DNA from 3 places in the Streptomyces sp. NPDC002884 genome. Region 2 is predicted to be linked to each of the others. Evidence: riboswitches for the same ligand, from Rfam matches in the RefSeq annotation. Region 2 holds a riboswitch; each other region holds the start of a gene.
The links. A riboswitch is a leader RNA that binds a small molecule or an ion and turns the genes downstream of it on or off. The one in region 2 is predicted to bind cyclic di-AMP.
Positions count from the first base shown of each region.

Region 1 (9,959 bases), on a different contig from region 2:
CGCACGAAGTGCCGCAGCACCACCGCGAGGACCGTCAGATGCAGCAGGTACGCGAGCGCCTGCGGGGCGAAGTAGTCCTGGCCCACCCAGTTGGCGAGCTGGAAGATCCACACGGCGGTCCAGATCAGCCGCCAGTCCTCGCAGAAGGTGCGGTAGATCAGGACCAGCACCGGCATCATGAGCAGGCCGACGACGATCGGCGCCCAGTTGGCGTACGCGGCGGCGCTCTCCACGCCGAAGGCGCGCACCAGGCCCGCGTCGAGGGTGAAGAAGCCCGGCCACTGGTCGTACGCGGACATGTTGCCCGACAGGGCCGCGCCCGGTCGCAGCTCACCGTTGGCGAGCAGCGTGTCGACGACGGCGTCGTGCTTGGACGCCCACGGGTAGCGCACCGCGTCGTACAGCACCGCCGGTGGCGCCTTCAGCGCGAGGAGCAGCGCGGCACAGTGCGCGGCCGGCCACCAGGGCGCGGTGCCAGCGCGCCGCAGACTGAGAATGAAGCCCGCGGTGAGCACCAGCAACGACAGGTAGTAGGCGACCGGCAGCCGGTCCAGCAGGCCGTAGTCGCCCATCTCGCGGAAACCGATGCGGGGCAGCGCGTACACCCAGAGCCCGGCGGCGAGCAGCAGCGTCAGCAGACCGGCGTCCGGTGGGCGAAGCGGGATCCGACGGGGTCTGCGGGCGCCGCCGGCGGTCGGGCCCGGACTGCCCGGACCAACGGGACTGCCGGGTCCGGTGGAGAGGTCAGGGGTGGGCAGCTCGCTGCTCTCGGTGCTCGGTACGGGAACGTGTTGCCGCACTCCAGGCTCCCCTCCCTCAAATCAACTATAGGAATTTTCTCTTCTTTTCACACCAAAATCGTCGAACTCGGCTCAACCCGCGAACACCGGCCCCTGTACGAGGGCACGGGCGCGGCGGTACCAGCGCCAGCCGACCGTCTTCGGCCCGTCGCGGTACGGGGCGACCCGGGCGCCGGATCCCGCCAGCCAGCCCCGGACGTCGGCGACGGTGTGACCGCGGCGCACGATGAGCCGGGCGATGCGGTAGTGCTCGTCGCGGTCCGAACTGAGCGCGTGCCGCACGGCGGTGGCCGTCTCGTAGCCCGCGGCCGCCGCCGTCCGCCGTACCCGCCCGCTGTTGTAGCCGTGCGGGTACGCGAGATGACGGACCTGGTGACCGAGGGCGTCCTCCAACACCGAGCGGGAAACCCGCAGTTCGTGCGCGAGCGCCCGGGGTGCGAGGGTGTCCAGCTGGGCGTGGGTGACGGTGTGGCTGCCGATCTCCACGCCGTACCGCTCGAGTTGGGCCGCCTGCTCCAGCGTCATCATCGGCGCGGGCGGCAACAGGCTGCGCCCGCCGCGGGTGATCGCTCCGGTGGTGAGATAGGCGGTGGCGGACAGCCCGCGCCCGGCCAGCGCCTCGGCGGTGGCACCGGGCAGATCGGCGAAGCCGTCGTCGAAGGTGAGCAGCACCGGCCGGGGCGGCAGCGGTGTCCGCCCCGCGAGGTGGTCGGCGAGCGCGCTGATCGTGACGGGCGTCCGGCCGCTGTCCACGACGGCGTCCAGATGCTCGCCGAACTGCTTCGGGCTGACGGTGAACTCGGCGATCCAGTCGGGCGGTTCCTCCATCACGGCGTGGTACAGGAACACCGGGACAATGCCGTCGGCGTCGTTGTCGCCGCCGCCTTCTCCGCCGGCTCTGTGCGCGGACGTCGTCATCGCGCGGCACCTCGCAGCGCGCGCCGGGCCCGCAGATAGCCCACCGGCCCGTAGAGCATGCCGCGCCGCTGGAGCCGGGAGAGCCGGGCGGGCCAGGCGTGGGTCCGGGCGTCGTGACCGCCGGGCGCGCCGTCCGCCGCGGGCTCCGCCTCCCGGCTCGCCGTCAGCGACCGCGCGTGGGCGAGCCCCCGGGGCAGCCGGGCCAGGAAGGCCGGCAGCAGGGCGGGCCGGTTGACGAGGATCGCCGTGAGGTAGGCGGTGAGGCCGGCGCCGTAGCCGTACGCCTGGGTCTCCAGGTCCCGCCAGGTCTCCCGGTGGTGGTGCCAGACCAGGGCCAGCGGCGTGTAGTGCAGCCGGTGGCCCGCGGCGAGGATCCGGACGAACCCGTAGAGGTCGTCGCCGCCTCGCGCGAGCGTCCCCGCGCCGGTCGCCGGGTCGAAGCCGCCGACCGCCCGCAGCGCCTCCGTACGGAAGGCCATGTTGGCGCCGGAGCCGAAACGGCCCGCGGTGAACGGGAACAGCGGCTCGTCGGCGGGCGGATCCTGCGGGTCGTACGTGCGGGCCGTGAAGCCCTTGGCGAAGCCGCCGTGACTCTCCAGGAGGACCTGGGCGGGGGTCCGCAGCCGGGCCGGCAGGATCAGACCGGTGGCGCAGCCGAGGCCCGGGTCGGCGATGAACGGCGCGGTGAGTTCCGTGAGCCAGCGCGGGTCCGCCACCACGTCGTCGTCGGTGAAGGCGATCACCTCGCCGCGGGCGGTCTCGACACCCTTGTTGTGCGCGACGGCGAGACCGGGCGCCGGTTCGGTGACGTACCGCACGCGCTCGGCGTACTTGAGCTCGACGAGGTCCCGGGTGGCGTCCGTCACGGGCGCGTTGTCGACGACGACGATCTCGAAGTCCGGGTGGTCCTGGGCGAGCAGCGAGTCGAGGGCATGAGCGAGCTTCCCGGCACGCTCACGGGTGGCGACGACGACGGTCGTGAACGGGACGGCCGCGAACGGGACGGTGGTGAGCCCGACGCGGACGGTCGGGCCCGCGCCGGTCGGGCCCGCGCCGGTCAGGTCGGTCCCGGTCGGGTCGGTCTCGGTCGGGTCGGCGACAGCCGGGCGCGCGCCGGTCGCGTCGGTGCCGGTCGGGGCCGAGACGGTCGAGTCCGTACCGGTCGGGCTGGTGTCGGTCGGGCCCGCGCCGATCGGGTCGGTCCCGGTCGGCGCGGCGGCAGTTGGGGCCGAGGCGGTGGAGCCCGTGCCGGTCGGGCCCGCGCCTGTCGGGGCGGCGGCAGCCGGGGCCGTGCCGGTCGGGATGGTGTCGATCGAATCGGCGGCGGCCGGGACGCCGGCGGGCGAGACGGCGGCGGACGAGGCGACAGCCGTCGGAACGATGGCGGTCGGGGTGGGCTCCTGTGCGGTCGGGGCGGGCTCCTGCGTGGGCCCCGGGGAAGGCAGCCCGGATGCCGGGTGGGGTGTGGCCAGGCCCAGAAGGACGGTCTTCGGGTCCGCGTCCGCCGGTACCGATCCGAGCAGCGTCCCGATCGGCCGCCCACCCCGCCTGACCAGCACGAACACCTCACCGTGCGTGACGGGCGGATTTCCCGGCGCCGGTCCGAGGACACCCCCGTCGTCCAGTTCGAGCTCGGCGACCTGCACCGGTTCGATGTCCAGGAACCTCTGTATCTCCTGCTGTGCACGTGCTGCGCGGTACATGAACCCCCCTTGTCTCACGCCCGTCGCACCGGCCGGTCGGCGCCGCCCGTCACGATCGGCGCAGTCGGCCCGCGCTCTTCAAGGTCCGTGCGGCCGCCGCGGCGAGCCTCGGCCGGTTGCGCACGAAGTGATGCGCCCGCCGGGACGGCTCACGGCTGAGCCAGTAGAGCGCGGCGCCCACCCCCGGACGCGACCACGCTCCCTCGTACACGGGCAGCTCCCCGGTCTTCAGCGAGTCCTTGTACTCGGCCGCGCCCCGCCCCAGGTCGAGCAGCCCGATGCCCTCGGCGGCGGCCGACTCGGCCATCCGCAGATGCAGCACCAAGCCGGGCGAGTACTTCGCGAACTCCGGTGCGTACGAAGGGAACCAGCAGGCCAGGACGGTCGATGAACGCAGTCCGAAGTGCGCGGCGACCGGTCGGCCGCCGGCGTACAGGACGGAGAGCGTGCCGGAGCACTCGGGCGCGCGCGTCGCGGAGAGCGCGTCCACGAGCCGGGTGATCCACTCCTGCGCGAACCGGTCCCGGCGGCCGGTCCTGCGGTACTGCGCGGACTTCCACGCCATGAGCGTGCGCAGTGCGGCCGGATCGCGTTCGTCGAACACGAACCGCAGCTCCCCGGCCTGCCGCCCGAGCTTGCGCTCCTTGGCCAGAGTCGTCTTCAGGAACTTCGGCGACTGGGCGCGCAGTACGGACTCGTAGGTCTCGTAACCCTTTTCGACATCGATGACATAGGAGGCGTACTCCTCGGCCGCGTGCGGGGTGAACAGCCCTTGCTCCGCCTCCAGGTTGTCGAAGGCGAAGCTCGACAGGGCACACGCCCGCATCAGTTCGTCGGCGTTCAGCCCGAGACCCGGGGCCAGCACCGCGCCCTGCGCGTCCGAGACGCCGTACGCGAGGGCCTGGCCCTGTCCGAGCAGGCCCCGTTCGTGGGGCAGGAAGCCGACCGGCTCACGCCCCTCGTACACCACCGCCACCCGCGAGCGTGGCTGTACCAGGCCCACGGCGTCGGTGAACTCCGGTTCCATGAAGGGGTTTCGCGGAAGCGCCGACATGGCACGCAGCGCGCGCCACCGCTCCCTCTCCCCCTCGCCGAGGTCCTGCGGCCTCAGCACACGAATGCGCCCACTGCTCAACCTGACCCCCCGATCAAGTCCCCCCTGGACACCTGGACGGTACCGCTCCACCCGGGCGTCGCGGTAGGTAGCCTCCCATCTTGTTGCCAACCGGTGCAGAGGCCTTTAACCGTCCGCAACCCGGCGATGTGCCAGAAAGCCGTTTCATTGAGTCGGTCGGCAGCCAGTCCTGAGCCAGGCGCACAAGGGGAGTTGGCAGAACAGGACAGGACATGAACGTCGTCCGGTTCGCGTCGAACCCGGGGGCCCCGGGATCCGTATTCTCTGATCATGGCCGCACCCACCGCATATGCCGCGCGCACCGCGTACTCCCTCATCGCCACCGATCTGGACGGAACGCTGCTCCGCGGCGACGACACCTTCTCCGACCGGTCGCTCGACGCGCTCGCGCGGGTGGCGGCCGCCGGCGCACGTCACCTGGTGGTGACGGGGCGGCCCGCGCCCCGGGTGCGCCCACTGCTCGACCGGCTGCACAGCAGGGGGCTCGCGGTGTGCGGGCAGGGCGCGCAGTTGTACGACGCCGGCGCGGACCGTCTGCTGTGGTCGGTCACCCTGGACCGGGAGCTGGCCGAGACGGCGCTCGGCAAGATCGAGGCGGAGGTCGGGCAGCTGTACGCGGCCGTCGACCAGGACGGTGTCGACGGGCTGACGCTCATCGAACCGGGTTACCGGATGCCGCACCCGACGCTGCCCGCCCTGCGCGTCGGCCGGCGCGACGACCTGTGGTGCGAGCCGATCAGCAAGGTGCTGCTGCGCCATCCCACGCTGTCCGACGACGAGTTGGCGTCGACGGCCCGCACGGTGGTCGGGTCGCTGGCCACGGTCACCATGTCCGGGCCGGGCACGGTCGAGCTCCAGCCCTGCGGGATCACCAAGGCGACGGGTCTGGCCCTGGCCGCCGAGCACCTGGGGATGCGGCCCGAGGACACCATCGCGTTCGGGGACATGCCCAACGACATCCCGATGTTCGACTGGGCGGCTCGCGGTGTCGCCATGGCCAACGCCCATCCGGAACTCAAGGCGGTGGCCGACGAGGTGACGACGTCGAACGAGGACGACGGCGTGGCCGTCGTCCTCGAACAACTGTTTCCGTAACCGGCTACCGGCTACCGGCTACCGGTCGCCGGTAGCGGCTGCCGGTCACCGGCACCGGCACCGGCGCCGGTGATCATCGGCGACACCGGCCGGGCGGGACGGTCAGTACGCGCCGAACACGTTGTCGATCGAGCCGTAGCGCGCGGCCGCGTAGTTGCAGGCGGCGGTGATGTTCGCGACCGGGTCGTACGAGTCCCACGACGTGCCGTTGACGTGGTAGGAGCGGAAGGTCGGGTCGATGACCTGGAGCAGCCCCTTGGACGGGATGCCCGCGGCCGCGTTGGAGTCCCAGAGGTTGATGGCGTTGGGGTTGCCGGAGGACTCGCGGATGACGTTGCGGTAGATGCCGTTGTACGTCCCCGGGATGCCGTGCTGCCCCATGACCTGCAGGGAGGCACGGATCCAGCCGTCGAGGTTGTTGGCGTAGCCGAGGCTGGTGGCCGTGGAGACGGCCGGAGTCGCGGCGGAGGCGGTGGTCGCCCCGAGCACGGGGAGAGCGAGCACGGCCACGCCGGTGGCGGCGACGGCGAGCGTGCGGACGAGACGGTTGCGGCGCGGCTGAGCGGCAGCGGGCATGACGAATTTCCTCTCCGGCGCCTGCGAGGTGAGCTGTCGGGTTCGGGCGGGAGCTGCCCGGTCGCGTCCTGACGGTCGCGACTTGACCCCAAGCCGTACCGGCCTGTCCGAAATGTCTCGTATATCCAAGACATCCGGAAAATCCGTTTCGGCGACTTACCTGGTTCCCCCGCTCCTGCCGAGCGGTATCGATGGGTGTTCGGGCGGCGGCAGGATTCGGCGTTCCACCCGACAGGCCGGGAACGTATGCGAGAGCACATGTCCGAAACAAGTACCGGATTCACAGATCACCCCTATTGACCTTGGTCTGTGGCCTATGGGGTGCTTGATCCTTTGTGGGTGCAAACCTTCAACTTGCTTGCGGGGTGCGGAGAATCGGTGAACGGCGAGGTCGGACCGGATCTTGCCGGGGGGTGAGCCAAGTCACCAGCATTCACAAGAGCGGCGAATCGGGCATTAGCCCCAACTCATTGTTAAAGGACCGGCAATGGACCGGGGAGGGGAATCGCCCGCCGTCGCGTCCCCCGTTCCGGGGGGAAGGGCGAAGGGAATGCGTGATCGTCGTCACGTGGAGAGGGGGCGGACGGGCCCGCCGGTCCGACGGGAACCCCGGTCCGGGACATGAATCCCCGCTTCCCGGAAACTCTCTCCATGTCCGCTCATATGAGCTGATCGAAAACATATCGGGCGTGATCCGATAGTGCCTGGCCTGCGGGGCACCTCCCGGGCGAGTCCATTCGAGCCCGCGGGACGTGGGGGCTATCGGTGATCGAAACGTGACCGGATACGCTGACTTGAGTGATGGCAGAGACCTATCGACAAACCGCGTAATCGCCAGTAGACACCAGCAGACAGGAGACCCCTCGTGACCGTCGTCGGGCCGTTCGGGCTGAGCGTGCGGGACCAGGCTCTGGAAGCCGATGTCCAGGCCGGATTGGCGGCTGTCGAGGAAGGCTTGCTCGAGGCCACCAAGAGTGAGGTCCCGTTCATCACGGAGGCCGCCCAGCACCTCGTACGCGCGGGCGGGAAGCGGTTCCGGCCGCTGCTCGTGGTGCTCGCGTCGCAGTTCGGGGACCCGTACGCGCCGGGTGTCGTGCCGTCGGCCGTCGTGGTCGAGCTGACCCACCTGGCCACGCTGTACCACGACGACGTGATGGACGAGGCGGCCGTGCGGCGCGGGGTGTCCAGCGCCAACACCCGCTGGGGGAACTCCGTCGCCGTCCTCACGGGCGACTTCCTCTTCGCTCGCGCCTCCCACATCCTGGCCGACCTCGGGCCGGAGGCGGTGCGGGTCCAGGCGGAGGCGTTCGAGCGGCTGGTCACGGGCCAGATCCTGGAGACCGCGGGTCCGACGGACGGGCGGGACCCGGTCGACCACTACCTCGACGTGCTCGGCGGCAAGACGGGCTCGCTGGTGGCGGTGGCCTGCCGGTTCGGGGCGATGATGTCCGGCGCCGACGAGACGGTCGTCGACGTGCTCACGCAGTACGGCGAGCGGCTCGGCGTCGCCTTCCAGCTCGCGGACGACGTCCTGGACATCGCCTCCGACTCGCACGAGTCGGGCAAGACGCCGGGCACGGACCTGCGCGAGGGCGTTCCCACGCTGCCCGTGCTGCGGCTGCGGGAGCGGGCGGCGCGGCTGTCGCTGCCCGAGGACATCGCCCTGTGCGAGCTGCTGGACTCCGACCTGACCGACGACGCCCGGCACACCGAGGCCCTGGAAGCGCTCAGGGCCCACCCGGCGCTGGAGCAGGCCCGCCGGGACACCGTGCGGTACGCGAAGGAAGCGCGGTCCGCGCTGGCGCCGTTGCGGGAGTGCGACGCGAAGGCGGCGCTCATGGAACTCTGCGACGCGGTGGTCCACCGGGCGGGCTGACCCCGGCGACCCCTACGGGTCGGATGCCGGCTCGTCACCTCCGTGTCATACCGCAGGCGTATGTGGAGTTGAGCCCTCGGGCTGACGCTTCCCCGTGGCCGATTTGGTCAGATGGGAACCACGGAAAACACCACTCCTCACCGATTCGGGTGAGAATGGCGGCTTGGGGTGGGGACGTTCAAGCGCGAGATGACCAGCCGCCGCCGACGACGGAGGTAAGGCACACATGGCACCGAAGGCATCCGACGACACCATGACCGGCGGGGAGTCGACCGGCGGGGAAGCCGACGACCTGCGCCTCGGACGGCGCAAGGCCGCACGGTACATCGTCCCGGTCACCGTGATCGGTGTCGCGGCGGCGACGATCGGGCTGGTCCCGGCGCTCGCCGACTCCGGCGACCCCGACCTGCCGAAGATCACCGCACAGCAGCTCCTCGACAAGATCGCCGCCTCGGACGTACAGCAGCTGTCCGGAACGGTGAAGATCAGCACCGATCTCGGGCTGCCCGACCTCGGCGGACTGGAGAGCGGGCTCCTCTCGGGAGCCACCGGACAGGGCGGTGACGGCTCGTCCGCCGATCCGTCCACCAAGCTCACCGAACTCGCCGCCGGCACGCACACCCTGCGCGTCGCCACCGACGGCCCGGACCGGCAGAAGCTCTCGCTGCTGGAGAACGCCGCCGAGTACAGCGTCATCCACAACGGCAAGGACGTGTGGGGGTACGACAGCGCCTCCAACGAGGTCTACCACTCGACCGCCGGCGAGAGCTCCGGCAAGGGTTCCGGGAAGGCGGAGACCCCCGTCCCCGCCACGCCCGAGGAGCTCACCGAGGAGGCTCTGAAGGCGGTCGACGACACGACCTCCGTGACCGTCGACGGCACCGTCCAGGTCGCCGGGCGTGACGCCTACAAGCTGCTGGTCAAGCCGAAGCAGTCCGGTTCGACGGTCGGCGCGATCAGTGTGGCCGTGGACGCGAAGACGGGCCTGCCGCTGAAGTTCACGCTGACCCCGGCGAGCGGCGGCGCCGCCGTCGTGGACGCCGGCTTCACCCAGGTCAGCTTCGCCAAGCCCGCCGCGTCCACCTTCGACTTCACCGCCCCCAAGGGCGCGAAGGTCACGGAGGGCGACGAGGCCGGGAAGAGCGCCCCGGGGCGCTCCGAGAAGTCCGACGACCTCGCCAAGGACCTCGAAGGCATCGAGGGCATCGGAGGCATCGGAGGCATCGAGGGTGCCGAAGGTCCGGGGGGCCTCGACGGGCTCGACGTCCTCGGCGAGGGCTGGACGTCCGTGGCCGTCTTCGACACCGGCGGCGAGGGCGTTCCCTCGGGCGCGGAGGCCGGCGGCGACCTCGGCGGCTTCCTCGGCTCCTTCGGCGACAAGGTGACCGGCAAGTTCGGCTCCGGCACCGTCTTCTCCACCCGCCTGATCAACGCCCTGATGACGGACGACGGCAAGGTCTACGTCGGCGCTGTCACCAAGGACGCGCTGGTGAAGGCGGCGAACGCGGCGAAGTGAGCCGGCGAAGCGGGCCGGCGAAGTGAGCGGGTGAAGTAGGGCAGAGGCCGGCCTCCGGACACCGGAGGCCGGGAGGCCGGAGGGGGAACCGATGGGGGAGCCGGTACGGGAGGGCGTGCGGGAGGCCGGGGGCGGCGACGCCGTCATCCACACCCGCGGCCTCACCAAGCGCTACCGCGGTGGACAGCTCGCCGTGGACGGCCTCGACCTGACCGTCCCGGCGGGCAGCGTCTTCGGCTTCCTCGGCCCCAACGGCTCCGGCAAGACCACCACCATCCGCATGCTGATGGGGCTCATCGAGCCCACGGCCGGCGCGGCCCGCGTCCTGGGGCAACCCATG
Region 1 is NZ_JBEOVB010000004.1:55,688-65,646, forward strand. Features, by position in the region: gene ABT070_RS10290 (hypothetical protein) at 1-800, opposite strand, end outside; gene ABT070_RS10295 (polysaccharide deacetylase family protein) at 873-1,628, opposite strand; gene ABT070_RS10300 (glycosyltransferase family 2 protein) at 1,715-2,911, opposite strand; gene ABT070_RS10305 (GNAT family N-acetyltransferase) at 3,471-4,535, opposite strand; gene ABT070_RS10310 (HAD family hydrolase) at 4,827-5,651, shown strand; gene ABT070_RS10315 (transglycosylase SLT domain-containing protein) at 5,754-6,227, opposite strand; cyclic di-AMP (ydaO/yuaA leader) riboswitch at 6,231-6,459, opposite strand; gene ABT070_RS10320 (polyprenyl synthetase family protein) at 7,093-8,103, shown strand; gene ABT070_RS10325 (LolA family protein) at 8,330-9,619, shown strand; gene ABT070_RS10330 (ABC transporter ATP-binding protein) at 9,711-9,959, shown strand, end outside.
Region 1: it holds a riboswitch for cyclic di-AMP, as region 2 does, so the genes downstream of both, ABT070_RS10315 (transglycosylase SLT domain-containing protein) here and ABT070_RS33560 (M23 family metallopeptidase) in region 2, are expected to answer to the same signal.

Region 2 (9,959 bases):
CCTCGGGGCCGCTCTCGGCGTAACCGGCGGAGAGGACGACGAGTCCCTGCACTCCGTGCTCGCCGCACTCGGCGACGGCCTCGGGGACCTGGTCCGCCGGGACGGCGACGACCGCGAGATCGACGGGGGCCGCTATGTCGCGCACCGAGCGGTGGGCGGGCACCCCGTCCAGTTCCTTGAGGTCCTCGGGGAAGGCCTTGTTGACGGCGTACAGCCGACCGGTGAAACCCGCCTCGCGGAGGTTGCCCAGGACGCTCCGTCCGACGCCGCCGGGGGTGCGGCCGGTGCCGACGACGGCTACGGAGCCGGGCGCGAGCAGCCGGCCCACGGAGTGCGCCTCGGCGCGCTGTTCCCGTGCGCGCTGCACGGCCACGGAGCGCTCGGTGGGTTCGAGGCCGAACTCCAGGTGGACGACGCCGTCCTCGAAGCTGCGCTTCTGGGTGTAGCCGGCGTCCGTGAACACCTTGATCATCTTGGTGTTGGCGGGGAGCACCTCGGCGGCGAAGCGGCGGATGCCGCGCTCGCGCGCCACGGCCGCGATGTGCTCGAGCAGCGCGGAGGCGACGCCCCTGCCCTGGTGGGCGTCCTGCACGAGGAAAGCGACCTCGGCCTCGTCGGCCGGCGCCGAGGCGGCCATGCCGTCGGCACCAATGCGGTCATAGCGTACGGTGGCGATGAACTCGCCGCCGACCGTGGCCGCGAGTCCCACCCGGTCCACAAAGTCGTGGTGCGTGAAGCGGTGGACGTCCTTGTCGGACAGGCGCGGGTAGGGCGCGAAGAAGCGGTAGTACTTCGACTCGTCCGAGACCTGCTCGTAGAAGCTGACCAGGCGCTCGGCGTCATCGATGGTGATGGGGCGGATGCGCGCGGTGCCGCCGTCGCGCAGCACCACGTCGGCCTCCCAGTGGGCGGGGTACTCGTGCCGGTCCGACGCGCTCTGCATGGGGCCCAGAGTACGGCTCGCGTACGACAACGGCGCGAGGCAGTCTGTGGAGGACGCACGTCGGATCGAGGCCGCGATCCGACGTCCACGTCGGGAGGGGACCACACGACCCCTCCCTCACTCGCTTCACGTGTGGAACACTGGTCTAGACAACCTGAACACTGAAGGGCAGCATCACATGGCTGAGCGCCGCGTCAACGTCGGCTGGGCCGAGGGCCTTCACGCCCGCCCCGCTTCCATCTTCGTCCGGGCCGCCACGGCCGCAGGTATCCCGGTGACGATCGCCAAGGCCGACGGCAACCCCGTCAACGCGGCCTCCATGCTGGCCGTTCTCGGCCTGGGCGCCCAGGGCGGCGAGGAGATCGTCCTCGCCTCCGGGGCCGACGGCGCCGACGCCGCCCTCGACCGGCTGGCGAAGCTGGTCGCCGAGGGTCTCGAGGAGCTCCCCGAGACCGTCTGAGCGCGCGCACCCCTTTGCGGGGCGCTCAATTGACGGGTGCGGTGTTCGTCACTCAAAAGGTGCCGCCCCGCTGACCCCGAAGGGCTCGTCCGAATTATCGGGCGAGCCCTTTGCATTTCCCGTTCACGGGCAGCAGAAATAATCCCCCGCGAATTAGCCCCTCTTTGTATACGGCCCCCGTGTTAATGCCGCAGACCCGTCATGTTTACGGGAGGTTGCGAAGTTCTCACACGGTCGGCGCGTTCGGGGTTGCCGGGAAAGCGCAGCCGGTGCGCGGTCGTCGCGCGCTCGGTGTGCAGCGCCGTGATCGCCCGCGCGCGCTCGCCGTCGCCGCGCGCCACCGCGTCCACGATCGCGCCGTGCTCCGCCCAGGACTCCACGGGGTTGGCCGGCGCCTCCACCGCGTACATCCAGGCGATCTTGTGGCGGAGCTGCGTGAGCATCGACGTCAGGGCATGGCTTCCGGACGACTGCGCGAGGGTCTCGTGGAACCAGCCGCCCAGGGAGCGCAGATCCTCGCTGTTGCCCCGTCTGGCCCGCTCCTGGCCCAGCCGGACGAGTCCGCGCAGCACCTTCAGATGGGCCTCGGTGCGGCGCTGGGCGGCCCGGGAGGCGCCGAGCGGCTCCAGGAGCATGCGCATCTCCAGCAGGTCCGCCGCCTCCTGCTCGGTCGGCTCCGCGACGCACGCGCCCGCGTGCCGCCGCGTGACGACGAAGCCCTCGGCCTCCAGCGTGCGCAGCGCCTCGCGGACCGGGACGCGGGAAACGCCGTAGCGGCGGGCGAGGAGTTCCTCGGTGAGGCGGCTGCCGCGCTCGTAGACACCCGCGACGATGTCGTCCCGAATGGCCGTGCACACCGAGTGCGCCGGAATACGCATGACGGACCTCCGCCTTAATCCCCGTGAAACGTCGACGATTGACGTGTGTTCCGTGACTCTATTGCAATGAGCGGGAATTTCCGATGGCGGGCCGGAATCCAGGGATATTTTTTGGACAGCAGGACCTCGAAAACGGCGAAAGCCCCGGCCGCAAGGGCCGGGGCAGGACGATCTGTCGCCGTGGGTCGTCAGACGTTCACGCCGTGGTTGCGGAGGTAGGCGACCGGGTCGATGTCCGAGCCGTACTCCGCGGTGGTGCGGGCCTCGAAGTGCAGATGCGGGCCGGTGACGTTGCCGGTGGCGCCGGACAGGCCGATCCGCTCGCCCGGGGTGACCGTCTGGCCCACCGACACCGCGAGGGACGACAGGTGACCGTACTGGGTGTACGTCCCGTCGTGCATCTTGATCACGATCTGGTTGCCGTAGGACCCGCCCCAGCCGGCCTCGACCACGGTGCCGGAGCCGACCGCGTGCACGGAGGTGCCGCTGGCGGCGTGGAAGTCGATGCCGGTGTGGCTGCCGGAGGACCACAGCGAGCTGCTGGCCTGGTAGCCGGTGGAGACGTAGGAACCGGTGATCGGCAGCACGAACGTGTTGAGGAGCTTGCGCTCGGCCTCACGGGCGGCACGCACGCGTGCCTCGCGCTCCTCCACGGCCTTCTTGGCGGCGGCCTGACGGGCGGCCTCCTCGAAGGCGGCCTGCTTCTGCCGGGCGACCTGGTCGTCGACCTGCTCCGCGACGGACTCGGCGGCGGACTCGCCGGCGGTGACGACGGGGATCAGCCCGGTCTGCTCAGGGGTGGGCTCGGCGGCGAAGGCCGGAGTGGAGGCGACGGTGGCCATGACACCGGTGGTGGTGAGCGCCGCGATGCCCGCCGCGCGAACGCTGCTGCGCTGCATCCGGCCGGGCTTGCGGTGCTTACCGGGGGCGCAGGTGAACGCCATGAAGTCGGGGGTGTCCTTTCCTTCCTTCTCGCCTACCGGGTTAGCTGACGGGTTCGGAGCAGGAAGGTCTCCTACGGACCCCCTCGCGTTCAGGCGCGGGCGTCCGATTCACCCCAGGGACTTCACTAGTGGGTCCCCGGCTCCCCTGGCTCGCGCCGTACGGGGACTCGGCGATGACTGTCCGGTGCCGCGGCTGCGGCGCACTGCGTGACGAACAGCCCGGATGACGCTAAGCGGCGCGGGTTTCAATCCTCAAACGGATCCCGGTTTTTGTAGCGCATCCCACAGGGCAGACGGGCAACCTCCGCATCAATTCGGACATACGGAGGCCCTGGTGACGCTTTCGTCGACCAGGGCCCCCGCACGCGTGCGCCGTTGCCGGGACCTACTCCGCGGACACGACCTTCACCTCGCCGATGCCGAGGGCCTCGACCGGCTCCTTGATCTGGGCCGCGTCACCCACGAGGACGGTCACCAGCCGGTCCACCGGGAAGGCGTTCACGGCCGCCGCAGTGGCCTCCACCGTGCCGGTCGCCGCGAGCTGCTGGTACAGCGTGGCCTGGAAGTCGTCGGGCAGGTGCTGCTCGACCTGGTCGGCCAGCGTGCCGGCGACGGCCGCGGCGGTCTCGAACTTGAGCGGCGCCACACCGACCAGGTTCTGCACGGCGATGTCGCGCTCGGCGTCGGTCAGCCCCTCCGCGGCGAGAGTGCGCAGCACCTTCCACAGGTCGTCCAGAGCGGGACCGGTGTTCGGGGTGTCGATGGAACCGCTGATGGCGAGCATCGCGGCGCCCGAGCCGTCCGGAGCGGACCGCAGGACCTGCCCGAACGCGCGGACACCGTAGGTGTAGCCCTTCTCCTCGCGCAGGACACGGTCCAGCCGGGAGGTGAGCGTGCCACCGAGGCAGTACGTGCCGAGCACCTGCGCGGGCCACACACGGTCGTGCCGGTCGGCGCCGATCCGGCCGATCAGCAACTGGGTCTGGACGGCGCCGGGACGGTCCACGATGACGACCCTGCCGGTGTCGTCGGCGGTCACCGGCGGCACGGGCCGCGGCTGGGCCGAGGAGCCCGTCCAGGCGCCCAGGGTGTCGCCGAGGAGCGCCTCCAGGTCGACGCCGGTGAGGTCGCCGACGACCACGGCGGTGGCCGTGGCGGGACGGACGTGCTTCTCGTAGAAGGCGCGTACGGCGGCGGAGTCGATCTTCTCGACCGTCTCCGCGGTGCCCTGGCGCGGGCGCGACATCCGCGCGGTGGCCGGGAACAGCTCCTTGGAGAGCTCCTTGGCGGCGCGCCGGGACGGGTTGGCCAGCTCGTGCGGGATCTCGTCCAGGCGGTTGCGGACGAGGCGCTCGACCTCGCTGTCGGCGAACGCGGGGGCCCTGAGGGCGTCGGCGAGCAGACCGAGGCCCTTGGGCAGGCGTGAGGCCGGTACTTCGAGGCTCAGCCGGACGCCGGGGTGATCGGCGTGCGCGTCCAGGGTGGCGCCGGAGCGCTCCAGTTCGGCCGCGAACTCCTCGGCGGAGTGCTTGTCGGTGCCCTCGGAGAAGGCGCGCGCCATGATCGTGGCGACGCCGTCGAGGTCGGCCGGTTCGGCGTCCAGGGGTGCGTCGAGGAGGATCTCGACGGCGACGACCTGCTGGCCGGGACGGTGGCAGTGCAGCACGGTCAGGCCGTTGGCCAGCGCGGTGCGCTCGGGCGCCGGGAACGCCCACGGCTTGGCCTCGCCCGCCCGGGGCTGGGGGTGGAAGTCCATCGTGGCGAGCTCGGTCACCGGGCCGCCTCCTCGTTCTCGTCCTGGTCGGCGGGGGCTTCGGCGGCGGTCGGCTCGTAGACGAGCACCGCGCGGTTGTCGGGGCGCAGGCGGGCCTTGGCGATCTCCTGCACCTCCTCCGGCGTCACGTCCAGCACGCGCTGGACGGCGGTGAGGGCGAGCTGCGGGTCTCCGAACAGCACGGCGAACCGGCACAGTTCGTCGGCGCGGCCGGCGACCGTGCCGAGCCGGTCGAGCCACTCGCGCTCCAACTGCGCCTGGGCCCGCTCCATTTCCTCGGCCGTGGGGCCCTCCGCGGCGAACCGGGCGAGCTCCTCGTCGATGGCGGCCTCGATGACGGGCACCTCGACGTCGCCGGACGTCTTCACGTCCAGCCAGCCCAGGGAGGGCGCTCCGGCGAGCCGCAGCAGGCCGAAGCCGGCCGCGACGGCCGTACGGTCGCGGCGGACCAGCCGGTTGTAGAGGCGGGAGGACTCGCCGCCGCCGAGGACGGTGAGCGCCAGGTCGGCGGCGTCGCACGCGCGCGTGCCGTCCTCGGGCAGCCGGTAGGCGGCCATCAGCGCGCGGGCCGGCACCTCCTCCTCGACGATCTCGCGCAGCTGCTCGCCGATGACCTCGGGCAGCCCGCCGTCACGGGGCGCGGGCTTGCCGTCGTGGCCGGGGATCGAGCCGAAGTACTTCTCGACCCAGGCGAGGGTCTGCTCCGGGTCGATGTCGCCGACCACGGAGAGGACCGCGTTGTTGGGCGCGTAGTACGTGCGGAAGAACGCGCGCGCGTCCTCCAGGGTCGCCGCGTCCAGGTCGGCCATCGAGCCGATCGGCGTGTGGTGGTAGGGGTGGCCGTCCGGGTAGGCGAGGGCGGTCAGCTTCTCGAAGGCCGTCCCGTAGGGGACGTTGTCGTAGCGCTGGCGGCGCTCGTTCTTGACGACGTCGCGCTGGTTCTCCATCGACTCGTCGTCCAGCGCGGTGAGCAGCGAGCCCATGCGGTCGGCCTCCAGCCAGAGGGCGAGCTCCAGCTGGTGGGTGGGCATGGTCTCGAAGTAGTTCGTGCGCTCGAAGCTGGTGGTGCCGTTGAGCGAGCCGCCGGCCCCCTGGACCAGCTCGAAGTGGCCGTTGCCCTTGACCTGGCCCGATCCCTGGAACATCAGGTGCTCGAAAAGGTGAGCAAGACCGGTACGCCCCTTGACTTCGTGGCGTGAACCGACGTCGTACCAGAGGCACACCGCTGCGACGGGGGTCAGGTGGTCCTCCGAGAGCACCACGCGCAGGCCGTTGGCCAGACGGTGCTCGGTCGCTGTCAGGCCCCCGGAGCCTGCCTGGGCTGTGGCCGTGTGACCCATGGGCATGTACGTCCCTTCCGATCGCGGACGCGGTCGTCGAAACCGCGGTTTTCCTGCCGGTCCTGCCACTGTATGCAAGCGTGCGGACGGTCCGCGAAGTTCCCGGGCGACATACGCCGAGAGCGAGATCGCGTAGCCTGCGGGCAGCCGTGGAGGAGATGCCTCTGCGTTCGGGCCGGACGGCCGACGCCGGGTCCTCGCCCGCGCTGTCAGTGCCACGGTCCACAATGGTCCGCGTCAGATCCCGTATCACGCCCCAGCAAGGAGCCGGCAGCGATGGCCCGCCGCAGCACGAAGACCCCGCCGCCCGACGACTCGTACGAGGAGCGGATCCTCGACATCGACGTCGTCGACGAGATGCAGGGCTCCTTTCTCGAGTACGCGTACTCGGTCATCTACTCCCGCGCCCTGCCGGACGCCCGTGACGGCCTCAAGCCGGTGCACCGCCGCATCGTCTACCAGATGAACGAGATGGGCCTGCGCCCGGAGCGCGGCTATGTGAAGTGCGCCCGGGTCGTCGGCGAGGTCATGGGCAAACTGCACCCGCACGGCGACGCGTCGATCTACGACGCGCTGGTGCGGATGGCCCAGCCCTTCTCCATGCGGCTGCCCCTGGTCGACGGCCACGGCAACTTCGGCTCGCTGGGGAACGACGACCCGCCGGCCGCCATGCGGTACACCGAGTGCCGGCAGGCCGCGGCGACGAGTCTGATGACGGAGTCGATCGACGAGGACACCGTCGACTTCACCCCCAACTACGACGGCCAGGAGCAGGAGCCGGTCGCGCTGCCCGCCGCCTTCCCGAACCTCCTGGTCAACGGCGCGTCCGGGATCGCGGTCGGCATGGCCACGAACATGCCGCCGCACAATCTGGGCGAGGTCATCGCCGCCGCCCGCCATCTGATCCGCTATCCCGCCGCGGACCTGGACGCCCTGATGAAGTACGTCCCGGGCCCCGACCTGCCCACCGGCGGCCGGATCGTCGGCCTCTCCGGCATCCGGGACGCCTACGAGAACGGCCGCGGCACGTTCAAGATCCGCGCCACGGTGTCGGTGGAGACCGTCACGGCCCGCCGCAAGGGTCTGGTCATCACCGAACTGCCCTTCACCGTCGGGCCCGAGAAGGTCATCGCCAAGATCAAGGACCTGGTCGGCTCGAAGAAGATCCAGGGCATCGCCGACGTCAAGGACCTCACCGACCGCGCGCACGGTCTGCGCCTGGTCATCGAGATCAAGAACGGCTTCGTGCCGGAGGCCGTCCTGGAGCAGCTGTACAAGCTGACCCCGATGGAGGAGTCCTTCGGCATCAACAACGTGGCGCTGGTCGACGGTCAGCCGCTCACGCTGGGCCTCAAGGAGCTCCTGGAGGTCTACCTCGACCACCGCTTCACCGTGGTGCGCCGCCGCAGCGAGTTCCGCCGCACCAAGCGCCGTGACCGGCTGCACCTGGTGGACGGCCTGCTGACGGCGCTCGTCGACATCGACGAGGTCATCCGCCTGATCCGCTCCAGCGACAACAGCGCGGAAGCGAAGCAGCGCCTGATGGAGCGCTTCTCGCTGTCGGAGATCCAGACCCAGTACATCCTGGACACCCCGTTGCGCCGGCTCACCAGGTTCGACCGCATCGAGCTGGAGGCGGAGAAGGAGCGGCTCAACGAGGAGATCGCCGAGCTGACCCGGATCCTGGACTCGGACGCGGAGCTGCGCAAGCTGGTCTCGGCCGAACTGGCCTCGGTGGCGAAGAAGTTCGGCACCGAACGCCGTACGGTCCTGCTGGAGTCGTCGGGTACGACGGCCACCGCCGTGCCCCTCCAGGTCGCGGACGACCCGTGCCGTGTCCTGCTGTCCTCCACGGGCCTGCTGGCCCGCACGGCGAACGGCGAGCCCTTCGCGCAGGACGCCGAGGACACCGAGGACGGAGGCGGCAAGCGCACCAAGCACGACGTGATCGTCTCGGCGGTGCAGGCCACCGCGCGCGGGGAGATCGGCGCGGTCACCTCCTCGGGCCGTCTGCTGCGGATCAACGTCGTCGACCTGCCCCAGCTCCCGGACACGGCCGCGGCGCCGAACCTCTCGGGTGGTGCCCCGCTGGCGGAGTTCGTCTCCCTGGAGGGCGACGAGACGGTGATCTGCCTGACCACACTCGACGAGTCGTCCCCGGGCCTGGCCATCGGCACGGCGCAGGGCGTCGTCAAGCGGGTCGTGCCCGACTACCCGACCAACAAGGACGAGCTGGAGGTCATCACCCTCCGGGACGGCGACCGGATCGTCGGTGCCGTCGAACTGCGCACCGGCGAGGAGGATCTGGTCTTCATCGCCGACGACGCCCAGCTGCTGCGCTATCAGGCCTCGCAGGTGCGTCCGCAGGGCCGCGCGGCGGGCGGTATGGCGGGCATCAAGCTCACCGAGGGCGCGAAGGTGATCTCGTTCACGGCCGTCGACCCCGCGGTGGACGCGGTGGTCTTCACGATCGCGGGCTCGCGCGGAACCCTGGACGACTCCGTCCAGACGACCGCCAAGGTGACCCCCTTCGACCAGTACCCGCGCAAGGGCCGCGCCACGGGCGGTGTGCGCTGCCAGCGGTTCCTGAAGGGCGAGGACTGCCTGTCGCTGGCGTGGGCGGGCCCCGTGCCCGCCAAGGCCGCGCAGAAGAACGGCCTGCCGGCCGAGCTGCCGGAGATGGACCCGCGCCGTGACGGCTCGGGGGTGTCCCTGACGAAGACGGTCTCGGTGGTGGCGGGGCCGGTCTAGGCCTCGGCCTCCTGGAAGGCCTCGTCGTCGGGAGCGCGTACATAGCGCAGGACGCCCCACATGCCGTGCTCGTCGGCATGTGGGGCGTCGTTCTTGCACGCCTCGAGTTCCTTGCCGAGGGCGGCGGTGTCGATGCCGGAGCCGATGAGGACGAGCTGGGTCAGGCGGGCGTCGGCGGCCGGCCAGGGCTCCGGGTAGAAGCGGAGAAAGCGCCCGACGGCGTGCACGGCGTACCGGTTGGCCCCGTCGTGCGGACCGAAGTCGGCATACCCCTTGACCCGGTACAGCCCCTCGGGCCGGCTGTCGAGGAACTCCATGAACCGGCGGGGTTCGAGGGGCACTTCGGAGGTGAAGGAGAGGCTGTCGTACGAGCTGTGGAGGTGGTCCGCGTGATCGTCTCCGGAGTGGTCGTGCAGGTCGTCGAAGGAGAGCTGCCCGACACGTTCCTCGCCCGGGCGGCAGTCGAAGAGGAACTCGGGGTCGATACGGCCGTAGGTGGCGGGGACGACGGCGGCCCGGTCGGTGAGGGAGCGGACGAGTCCGAGGACCCGGTCGGCGTCGGGGGCGCGGTCGAGTTTGTTCACCACGACGAGGTCGGCGAGGGCGAGGTGCCGGTCGATCCCGGGGTGCTTCGCCCGGGTCTCGTCGAACTCGGCGGCGTCGACGACCTCGACGAGCCCGCCGTAGACGATGCCGGGGTGCTCACTGGCCAGCACCATCCGCACGAGTTCCTGGGGCTCGGCGAGACCGCTGGCCTCGATGACGATGACATCGATGCCGACGTCCGGCCCGGCGAGCCGTTCGAGGTACACGTCGAGTTCGCCGGCGTCGACGGCGCAGCACAGACAGCCGTTGCCGAGGGAGACGGT
Region 2 is NZ_JBEOVB010000024.1:122,566-132,524, reverse strand. Features, by position in the region: gene ABT070_RS33575 (bifunctional acetate--CoA ligase family protein/GNAT family N-acetyltransferase) at 1-943, opposite strand, end outside; gene ABT070_RS33570 (HPr family phosphocarrier protein) at 1,122-1,403, shown strand; gene ABT070_RS33565 (GntR family transcriptional regulator) at 1,586-2,281, opposite strand; gene ABT070_RS33560 (M23 family metallopeptidase) at 2,470-3,225, opposite strand; cyclic di-AMP (ydaO/yuaA leader) riboswitch at 3,241-3,408, opposite strand; gene ABT070_RS33555 (M16 family metallopeptidase) at 3,611-4,999, opposite strand; gene ABT070_RS33550 (M16 family metallopeptidase) at 4,996-6,345, opposite strand; gene ABT070_RS33545 (DNA gyrase/topoisomerase IV subunit A) at 6,616-9,090, shown strand; gene ABT070_RS33540 (CobW family GTP-binding protein) at 9,087-9,959, opposite strand, start outside.

Region 3 (9,959 bases), on a different contig from region 2:
CAACTCCCGGACGCGCGCGTGCAGATCACCGGGGGCGCCGGGTACGACGACTCGGGTCTGCTGCGGCTGGCCGCGGGGGAGTCCTTCACCACACCCGTCTTCGCCGGCCTGTGGAGCGACGCCGGCTTCGGCGGGGCGAGCCGCACCTGGCACGCCTACCAGCGCGCGTACGTCGTCCCGGACGCCGAACAGGACCGGCCGGTGCTGTTCAACTCCTGGGAGGCCACCTACTTCGACATCTCCGAGGAGCAGCAGGGCGCGCTCGCCCGGCGGGCCGCCGCGATGGGCGTGGAGCTCTTCGTCGTCGACGACGGCTGGTTCGGCGCGCGCACCGGCGACCACGCCGGGCTCGGCGACTGGCAGCCCAACCCCGACCGGTTCCCCGGCGGGCTGAAGCCCCTCGCCGACTACGTGCACGGCCTCGGCATGCAGTTCGGCATCTGGGTCGAGCCCGAGATGGTCAACCCGGACAGCGAGCTGTACCGGGCCCACCCCGACTGGGTGCAGTTCCAATCGGGACGAAAGCGGACGGAGTTCCGCAATCAGCTCGTACTGAACCTCGCGCGCGAGGACGTCCAGGAGTACCTCTGGGAGCAGCTCCACGGGCTCCTCTCCAGCGCGCCCGTCGACTATGTGAAGTGGGACTTCAACCGCTGCTTCACCGATGCCGGCTGGCCGGAGGACCCCTATCCGCAGCGCCTCTGGGTCGACCACGTCCAGGCCCTGTACGCGCTCCTGGACCGGCTGCGGGCGGCTCACCCCGGGGTCGCCTTCGAGTCCTGTTCCGGCGGTGGCGGACGTATCGACCTCGGGATCATGAGCCGTACCGACCAGGTGTGGACCTCCGACAACACCGATCCGCTCGACCGGCTCGACATCCAGCACGGCTTCAGCCAGATCCACCCCGCCCGGGTCATGGCGGCCTGGGTCACCGACAGTCCCAACACCCAGCTCAACGGCCGGGTCAGCTCGCTGCGCTTCCGGTTCGTCAGTGCCATGGCCGGTGTGCTCGGCGTCGGCGGGGACCTCTCCGAGTGGAGCGAGGAAGAGCTCGCCGAGGCGCGCCGGTGGGTGGACCTCTACAAGGAGATCCGGCCGCTCGTGCAGCAGGGCGACCTCTACCGGCTGCGGCCCCCGACGGGCGGCCTGAGCGCCGTCCAGTATGTGCGCGGCGACGAGAGCGTCGTCCTCGCCTGGCTCCAGGCGCAGCGGTTCGGCGAGCCCGTTCCGGCGCTGCGGCTGCGTGGACTCGACCCGACAGCGGCGTACGAATGCCGCGAAACGGGCGAAGTCCACCGAGGGGCGGTGCTGCTGCACCACGGGCTGCGCACCGGACTGCGGGGCGACCTTGATGCGACGGTTATCCGACTGCGTCGCATCTGAGGTTTCTGTCCGAATTGGATCCTTCGTTCCAACTCGCTCTGGAATAAAGGAACCTGGAGAGCTGTCACGTGAGCAGCGTCATATCCGTGACCGTACGTCGTCCGTCATGTTCACGTAATTCGCATGCTTTTCAAGGGTGCTTGGCGGTAAAAGCACCCTCTGACTCACGGAGTGTGACGGGGGATTCGCACAGGGGATCAAGAGAAAGGCGTTGACCGCACAACCTCTGCTTGTCCCTGTGCGTCCCGGTCGCTTACGTTCCACACCAATCCGGACGGACGCCGAATCCTGCCACCGCCCGGAGTCCGCTCACTCACCCGTCTATGGCAGGAGCGGGGGACCCACAGGCACAACCGCCTGTTCCGGTCTCCGGAACAGGCTTCGGGGTTAAGCCGCGCCTCGGCGCGGCCGGGCATCTCCAGTCCGCACCCGACAGCTCACCTCGCAGGCGCCGGAGAGGAATTCGCCATGCCCGCGAAGGGTAAGCACCGCCGTCCGAAGACCCAGCGCTTCACTCGCTCCATCGCCGTCGCCGGAACCGGCGGCGCCGCGCTCGCCCTTCCGCTCATAGGTGCCGCCGGCGCTCACGCGGCCCCCGCGCAGTCCGTCGCCCAGTCGGCTTCCCAGGCCGTGCCGGAAAAGGCCGTGCAGTCCGTGCCGGTGGCGCAGAAGACGGTCACCTCCACGACGGCGAAGACCTACACGGTGCGGTCCGGCGACTATCTCTCGAAGATCGCCGACGACCAGAACGTCAGCGGCGGCTGGCAGAAGCTGTACCAGGACAACCGGCAGGCCGTCGGCGGCGACCCGTCGCTGATCCACCCCGGGCTGAAGCTCTCCATCGGCAAGAAGGCCGCGACCTCCGAGACCGGCGGCACCGGCTCGTCGTCCGGTTCCTCCTCGTCCTCTTCGTCCTCCTCTTCGAAGTCGAAGGCGTCCGGAACCAAGTCGTCGTCCTCTTCGTCCGGTTCGTCCTCCTCGAAGACGGTCACCCAGGCCGCCGAGAGCGGCACCGGTACGTCCAGCGGTTACACGCTGCCGGTGGCGGGCGCCACCGTCGGCACCGCCTACCACACGGCCGGCAGCATGTGGTCGAGCGGCTACCACACCGGCACCGACTTCGTCGTCCCGACCGGCACCTCCCTCAAGGCCGTGGGCGCGGGCACCGTCGTCTCCGCGGGCTGGGGCGGCGCGTACGGCAACCAGGTCGTCATCAAGCTCGCCGACGGCTACTACGCCCAGTACGCCCACCTGTCCCAGCTCTCCGTCTCGGCCGGCCAGACCGTGACCGGGGGCCAGCAGGTCGGCCTCTCCGGTGCGACCGGCAACGTGACCGGCCCGCACCTGCACTTCGAGATCCGCACCACGCCGGACTACGGCTCCGACGTGGACCCGATCGCCTATCTCCGCTCGCACGGCGTCTCGGTCGGCTGACCCCCTCCGACCTCGACGACCTCCCGCCTGACACGCGGCCGAAGGCCGGACCCCGATCCCCGGGTCCGGCCTTCGCCGTGTCCGGGCGGCGCCGGTGGGGGAGTTTGCGCGTTCATGATCGTTCCATTGCGTTCTTGTGGCAGCCCTTCGTGCACCGTCGACAGGTGGGACAGAGTGGGGACACAGTGATCCCCGTCAGTGAGCAAGCGCTTTCTACCGCTCCTCGGAGGTCCTGTGTCCGGCGTCGACCGACGCATCGTCATCAAGGGCGCCGCCACCGCGGCCGCCGTCACCGTCGCGGCCCTGCTGGCCGGGCTCGTCTCCGCGCCCGCCGGGCACGCCACCGCGGCCCCGCGCCGGATCGTCGAGAACCTCGACCGCGGCCTGGTCGCCACCCCCTCGGGAGAGGGGACCTTCCTCAGCTGGCGGCTGCTCGGCACCGAATACGCGCGGTACGGCGACGCCATCGCCTTCAACGTGTACAAGAACGGCCGCCGCCTGAACCGGGAGCCGATAAGGAAATCGACGACCTACCAGGACGACAGCCGGGGGACGGGGACGTACACCGTCCGCGCCGTCGTCGACGGGCACGTGCAGAAGCCGAGTGCGGCAGCCCTGCTCCTCACCGACGGCTACGCCGAGATCCCGCTGGCCGGCGCCGACGGCTACACCGTGCAGCACGCCTGGCCGGGTGACCTCGACGGCGACGGACGCTACGAGCTCGTCGTCAGCCGGCTGTCCGGGACCCGCGACCGGCCGGACCTGCTGGAGGCGTACACGCTCACCGGCGAGCGCCTGTGGCGCGTCGACCTCGGCCCCGGCTCCTACACCCAGGTCGGCGGGAACGGCGCCAACGACCCGGCGCCCGCCGCGATCAGCGGGTCCACGGCGATCGGCGGCTACCGCAACGACGACAACGTCACCGTCTACGACCTCGACTCCGACGGCCGTGCCGAGGTGCTGGCGCACACCGCCGCCGGGACCACCTTCGCCGACGGCGCCCAGGTCACCGCCGACTCGCCCGCGAACCAGTTCGTGTCGGTCATCGACGGGGCGACCGGCACCGAGCGGACCCGGCAGCCCGTCCCCGACGACTTCGTGGCCGACGGCCCCTCCGGCGGCCACTTCGGCGTCGCCTACCTCGACGGCGAACACCCCAGCCTGGTCACCAAGTCGGTCACCCGGGTCGGGGCCAAGCGCGGCGCGTTCCGGGTCCTCTTCCAGACCTGGGACTTCGACGGCACGGACCTCACCCGCCGTTGGAAGTACGTCGTGGACCCGACGACCGGCGCGACCAGCTTCCACCAGATCCGCACCGTCGACGTCGACGGGGACGGCAGGGACGAGATCGCCGACGGCAACTACGTCGTCAACAGCGACGGCACGCTGCGCTACGTCGTCGACGGGGCCATCCACGGCGACCGCTTCGACATCGCCGACCTCGACCCCGACCGGCCCGGCCTGGAGGGCTTCGCCATCCAGCAGTCCGAGCTGGGCGTCGTCTCCGCGTTCCCCTGGTACTACTACGACGCCGACACCGGCGAGCGGCTGGTGACCGGCTCGCACCCGACGAGCCCGGTGAGCGACGCCGACCTCGACACCGGCCGCGGGAACGCCGCGGACATCGACCCGGACCACCGCGGCTACGAGTACTGGACGTCCACCGCCGACGTGACCCGGCCCGGCGCGGGCGTCTTCAACGTCCAGGACGGCAAGGTCTCCACCACCACCCCCAGCGTCAACTTCCGTATCTGGTGGGACGGTGACAAGGCGTCAGAACTGCTCGACTTCACCCGCGTCGAGAAGTGGGACCCGGCGACCGAGAGCAGCGCCACGGTCTTCGACCCGGCCGGCGTCGTCTCCGGGGCCCGCAACGCCACCCCCTTCTACGGCGACCTCCTCGGCGACTGGCGCGAGGAGATCCTCGCCGAGACCTCCGACCACACCGCGCTGCGCCTCTACACCACCACCGCGCCGACCGGCACCCGCGTCTACACGCTCGCGCAGAACCCCGCGTACCGCCTCGGCTGGACCGTGCGCGGCTACCTCCAGTCCACGTACACCGACTACTACCTCGGCACCGAGACCCGCCGGGTCCCCGCGCCGCACCTCACCACCCCCGCCCACTGAAGGAGCCGACCGACATGACGACCACCCGCAGGGCATTCGGAGCCCTCGCCGCCGGCGCCGCGCTGGCCGCCCTCGCCCCGGCGGCCACCGCGAGCGCCCGCCCCCGGCACCGCCGCCTGATCGCCCACGACGACTTCCGTCACGGCCTGCGCCAGTGGGCCGTCGAACTGGAGAAGGGCGGAACGGTCACCGCCTCCCGCGGGACCCTGGAGGTCGACGTACCCGCCGGGGCGACGATCTGGTTCAAGCGGCCGCTCGAAGGGCCGTACGTCCTCGAGTACGTCGCCACGCCCGTCTCCGCGGGCGGGGTCAACGACCGCGTCTCCGACCTCAACAACTTCTGGAACGCCGTCGACGTCCGCTCCCCGGAGGATCTCTTCGCCACCCCGCGCGGCGGCGCTCTCGCCGAATACGACTACCTGAAGACGTATTACGTCGGCTACGGCGCCAACACCAACACCACGACCCGGCTGCGCCGCTACGTCGGCGAGGCGGGGGTGCGTCCCCTGATCTACGACTACACCGAGCCGCTGCTCGTCGCGAACGAGCCGAACCACGTCCGCATCGTCTCCGACGGGTCGGTCGTCCGCTGGTGGAACAACGGCCGGCTCGTCTTCGACCACACCGACCCGGAGCCCTACACGGGCGGGCACTTCGCCTTCCGGACCACCTGGAGCCATTTCCGGATCAACGACTTCCGGGCGTGGTCCCTTATTCCCTGATTGGCAAACTCTTTAAGGGTGTCTTATCTCACCGCACGTCAACCCCTTCCTACGATCGCGTAGGTCACATTCGAAGGTGAATGATGAACTGCTGTGGCAGACGATTCGAAGAGTGACGACAGATCAGTGATCGGGTCGTACGTGGCGGTGGGGGACAGCTTCACCGAGGGCGTCGGCGACCCAGGCCCCGACGGGGCGTTCGTCGGCTGGGCGGACCGCTTCGCGGTACTCCTCGCCGACCGGCGCCCCGAGGGCGACTTCAACTACACCAACCTCGCGGTCCGCGGGAAGCTGCTCGACCAGATCATGGAGGACCAACTCCCCAGGGCGGTGGAACTCGCCCCGGACCTGGTCTCCTTCTGCGCGGGCGGCAACGACATCCTCCGTCCCGGTACCGACCCGGACGAGGTCGCCGAGCGTTTCGAGCGCGCGATCTCGGCCCTGACCGCCGCAGCCGGCACCGTGCTGGTGACGACCGGCTTCGACACCCGTGGCATCCCCGTGCTCAAGCACCTGCGCGGCAAGATCGCCACCTACAACGGGCACGTCCGTGCCGTGGCCGACCGCTACGGCTGTCCGGTGCTCGACCTGTGGTCCCTGAAGTCCATCCAGGACCGCAGGGCCTGGGACGGCGACCGGCTCCACCTCTCCCCGGAGGGGCACACGCGCGTGGCGCTGCGCGGTGGGCAGGCCCTCGGCCTCGAGGTACCGGCCGACCCGGAGCAGCCGTGGCCGCTGCTCCCGCCGCGCGGCACCCTGGACGTGCGGCGCGACGACGTCCACTGGGCGCGCGAGTACCTGGTGCCGTGGATCGGACGCCGGCTGCGCGGGGAGTCCTCGGGCGACCACGTGACCGCCAAGGGCACGCTGTCGCCGGACGACATCAGGATGCGGATAGCGGCCGTGGCCTGAGGCACCGGGCGGGCGGGACGCGGCCGGCCGTGCACGACGCGCGTTCGGCCGCTCCACCAGTGAGGTGATCGCACGGGAGTGGTGCCCGGGCGGTGCCGGGCACGGGTGCTGGGATGACCGCACCCGCACCTGGCACCGCCCGACACCTCCAAGGACCGGTCCCGCATGCCCTCTCCCGGTACGCCCTTTCCCCGTACGCCCGTCGCCGCGGCCCTCGTCTCCCTGCTCGCCCTGGGCGTCACGGCACTCGCCGCGCCCACGGCGGCCGCGCTGCCCGCCCGGCCCGCTCACCCCGCCGCGACGGCCCGCCCGCTCGCCCCGGACAGCCCCGCCACCGTCACGGTGACCGGCGAGGGCAGCGCGAGCGCACCGCCCGACCTCGCGGTCGTCGGCGCCGGTGTCGAGGCCTCCGCCAAGACCTCGCAGTCCGCGCTGGACGCGCAGAACAGGGCGGCCGTCGCGCTGCTGGCAGCCGTCCGCGCCCAGGGCGTCGCCGACCGGGACATCCGAACGGAGAGCGTCTCCCTCGATGCCGTCTACGACCACACGGGCGGCACCGCCCGTCTGACGGGCTACCAGGCCGCGCAGTCCTTCTCCGTCAAGGTGCGTGAGGTGACGAGGGTCGGCGCGGTCGTGCAGGCGGTCACCGATGCCGCCGGTGACGCCGGGCGGATCGGCTTCGTGGCCTTCGACGTCGCCGACCCCGCCCCGCTGCGGGCCGGCGCGCGGGAGGCCGCGCACGCCGACGCCCACGCCAAGGCCGAGCAGTACGCCCGCCTCAGCGGCCGCCGCCTGGGCCGTCTCGTCTCGCTCAGCGAGGACGCCTCCAGCTCCCCGCGCCCGGCGCAGCCGGCCGCGGACACCCCTGGGGCCGGCCTCGGCGGTATGCCCGTCGCGCCCGGCGAGATCCGCGCGACGGCGACCGTGACGGCGGTGTACGAGCTGGACTGAGCCGCCCGCCGGCCCGGACCGCGGGTCTGGCACCGGCCCGGACCGCGGGTCTGGCACCGGCCCGGACCGCGGGTCTGCCGCCGGCCCGGACCGCGGGTCCGGCCGAGACCCGGTCCGGCACCGTCGGCCGCGGACACCGGGGTGCCCGCCTCGGCGGTGCCCGACCCGGACCGGGCCACCGGCGGGTCGAGCCGTCGGAATGGGTCGAGCCGTCAGCATGGGTCGAGCCTCGGGTCGGGGTGGGCCTCGGGTCGGTATGGGCCTCGGTCGGGGGCGGGCCACCGCCCGGCGCTGCCCACGGACCGGGGTGCGTTTCGGGCCGGGGCGAGGCCGGGCGGGCCACCGGCCGGGTGGGTACCGGACGGGCCGGCTCGGAGGCGGGCAGGTCGGCAGGCGGGCAGGCCGGCCGACATGGTGGGATCCGGGTTCGGACCCGGACCCGGACCCGGTTCGGGTTCGGGGAGCCGGCCGGTTCCTCAGGGCTCCTGGGCGCTCAACGTCTCGGGGCCCAGGCCGAGTTCCCGGGCCAGCGCCTCGTCGACCCACTCCTGGGCCCGGGCCCGGGACACCGTTCCCGCGTAGGACGTCAGCTGTACGGCGAGTCCGTCGAGCAGGGCCGTCAGGCGCAGGGCCGTGCCGGCCGGGTCCGGGCACCGGAACTCGCCCGCGGCCACCCCCTCCGCGATCACTTCGGCGAGCGCCGCCTTCCACTCCCTGTCGAGATCCCGGGCGACGTCCCGCAGCGCGGGCTCGCGCAGCGACACCGCCCAGCCCTCGATCCACAGCCGCCAGCCCTTGGCCTGTCCCGTGGGCGCGTACCAGCGCACCGCCGACCGCAGCCGGCGCAGTGCCGTGGTGCGGCGGCCGACCAGCTTGCGCAGCCGCGCCAGGTCGCCCTCGGCCGCGTAGGCGAAGGCGTCGGCGACGAGCTTCTCCTTCGTCGAGAAGTGGTAGAGCACCAGGGCGTTGCTCACACCGAGGGCCGCGGCCACGTCGGCGATCCTGACCGCCGCCACGCCCCGCGCCTCGATCTGCTCGATGGCCGCCCGCAGCAGCTCCTCGCGCCGCTCGGCCACACTCAACCGGACCCTCACCACGCCGTCACCCTAATCCGTCGGCGCGGGCGCCGCCGGACCGGTCCGTCCCGACGGACGCTCACCGAGCGGGCCGGTACCGCCCGAAGCGTTCCGCGATCACCGGCAGCCGCTGCTCGGCGATCGTGTGCGCGGCGGCCCGGGGTGTCGTGCCGTCCGCCTCGGCGCGGGCCAGTACCAGTTCCACCAGGGCGCGCATCGAGCGCCGCGTGTACGCGAAGGCCTCCGCCGCGTCCGCGCCGATGTCGCCGAACAGCGTCCACCACCACCACGCGTTCGTCCCGGAGTTGACGACGACGTCCGGCAGCACGCTCACCCCGCGCGCGTGCAGCAGCTTCTCCGCCTCCGGCAGGACGGGCATGTTGGCCGCCTCGGCGATCCACCGGGCGCGGATCCGCTCCTGCTCCTCGACGCCGATCGCGTACGACACGGCGGCCGGCACCAGCACCTCCGCCTCCACCGAGAGCCAGGCGTCGCCCGGCAGCTCGAGATCGGTGGGGCGCAACACGGAGCGGTCCACGGTGCCGTGGGAGTCCCGCGCGGCGAGCAGCGCCTCCACGTCGAGTCCGGCCGGGTGGGCGATTGTGCCCTTGACGTCGGCGACGGCCACGACCGTCAGCCCCGCGCGCGTGAGGAAGCGCGCGGTGGCCCCGCCCATGGTGCCGAACCCCTGGAGGGCGACCCGTGTCCCGGCGTACGCCACCCCGGCCCGGTCGAGGGCGGTGAGCACGGACTCGGCGACCCCGCAGCCGCCGACCAGCTCGTCCAGGCCGATGCCGTCCACCTCGACGGCGAAGGCGGCGGCGAGCCGCCCGCGGGCGGCGAACTCGTCGTCCAGCAGCGGGTAGACCGCCTGCACGGACGACACCAGACCCGCTTCGGCGGCCGCCCGGTCGACCAGGTCCTGGGTCAGCCCCAGGTCCTCGCCGGTGGTCCAGCAGCTCTCCACATAGGGCCGCACCGCCCGCAGGTAGCGCACCAGCAGTCCGTACGCCTCCGGGTCCCGGGGATCACAGTCGATGCCGCCCTTGGCTCCGCCCAGGGGGACGTAGCGGGCTTCCGGGTCGTAGTGCAGCGCCTCCTTGAGGCTCATGCCGCGGGCGAGCCCGGTCACCTCCTCCAGGGTGCAGCCCGCCCGCATCCGCAGCCCGCCGCTGCACACGCCGCGCACGAGTCCGTCGACGACCAGGTGACCCTGGCGGCCGGTGACGTGGTCGGTCCAGGTGAGCGACAGGAAGGGGGCGGTCATACGGACTCCTCGACCGGCGGGCCGGTACGGCCGAAACGGCCGAAACGGCTGATACTGAACAGTGGGTCAGTATCGGAACGCGGG
Region 3 is NZ_JBEOVB010000006.1:390,552-400,510, forward strand. Features, by position in the region: gene ABT070_RS16360 (alpha-galactosidase) at 1-1,383, shown strand, start outside; cyclic di-AMP (ydaO/yuaA leader) riboswitch at 1,680-1,847, shown strand; gene ABT070_RS16365 (M23 family metallopeptidase) at 1,852-2,817, shown strand; gene ABT070_RS16370 (rhamnogalacturonan lyase family protein) at 3,052-4,947, shown strand; gene ABT070_RS16375 (DUF6250 domain-containing protein) at 4,962-5,669, shown strand; gene ABT070_RS16380 (SGNH/GDSL hydrolase family protein) at 5,796-6,581, shown strand; gene ABT070_RS16385 (SIMPL domain-containing protein) at 6,747-7,532, shown strand; gene ABT070_RS16390 (TetR/AcrR family transcriptional regulator) at 8,009-8,629, opposite strand; gene ABT070_RS16395 (glutamate dehydrogenase) at 8,688-9,875, opposite strand.
Region 3: it holds a riboswitch for cyclic di-AMP, as region 2 does, so the genes downstream of both, ABT070_RS16365 (M23 family metallopeptidase) here and ABT070_RS33560 (M23 family metallopeptidase) in region 2, are expected to answer to the same signal.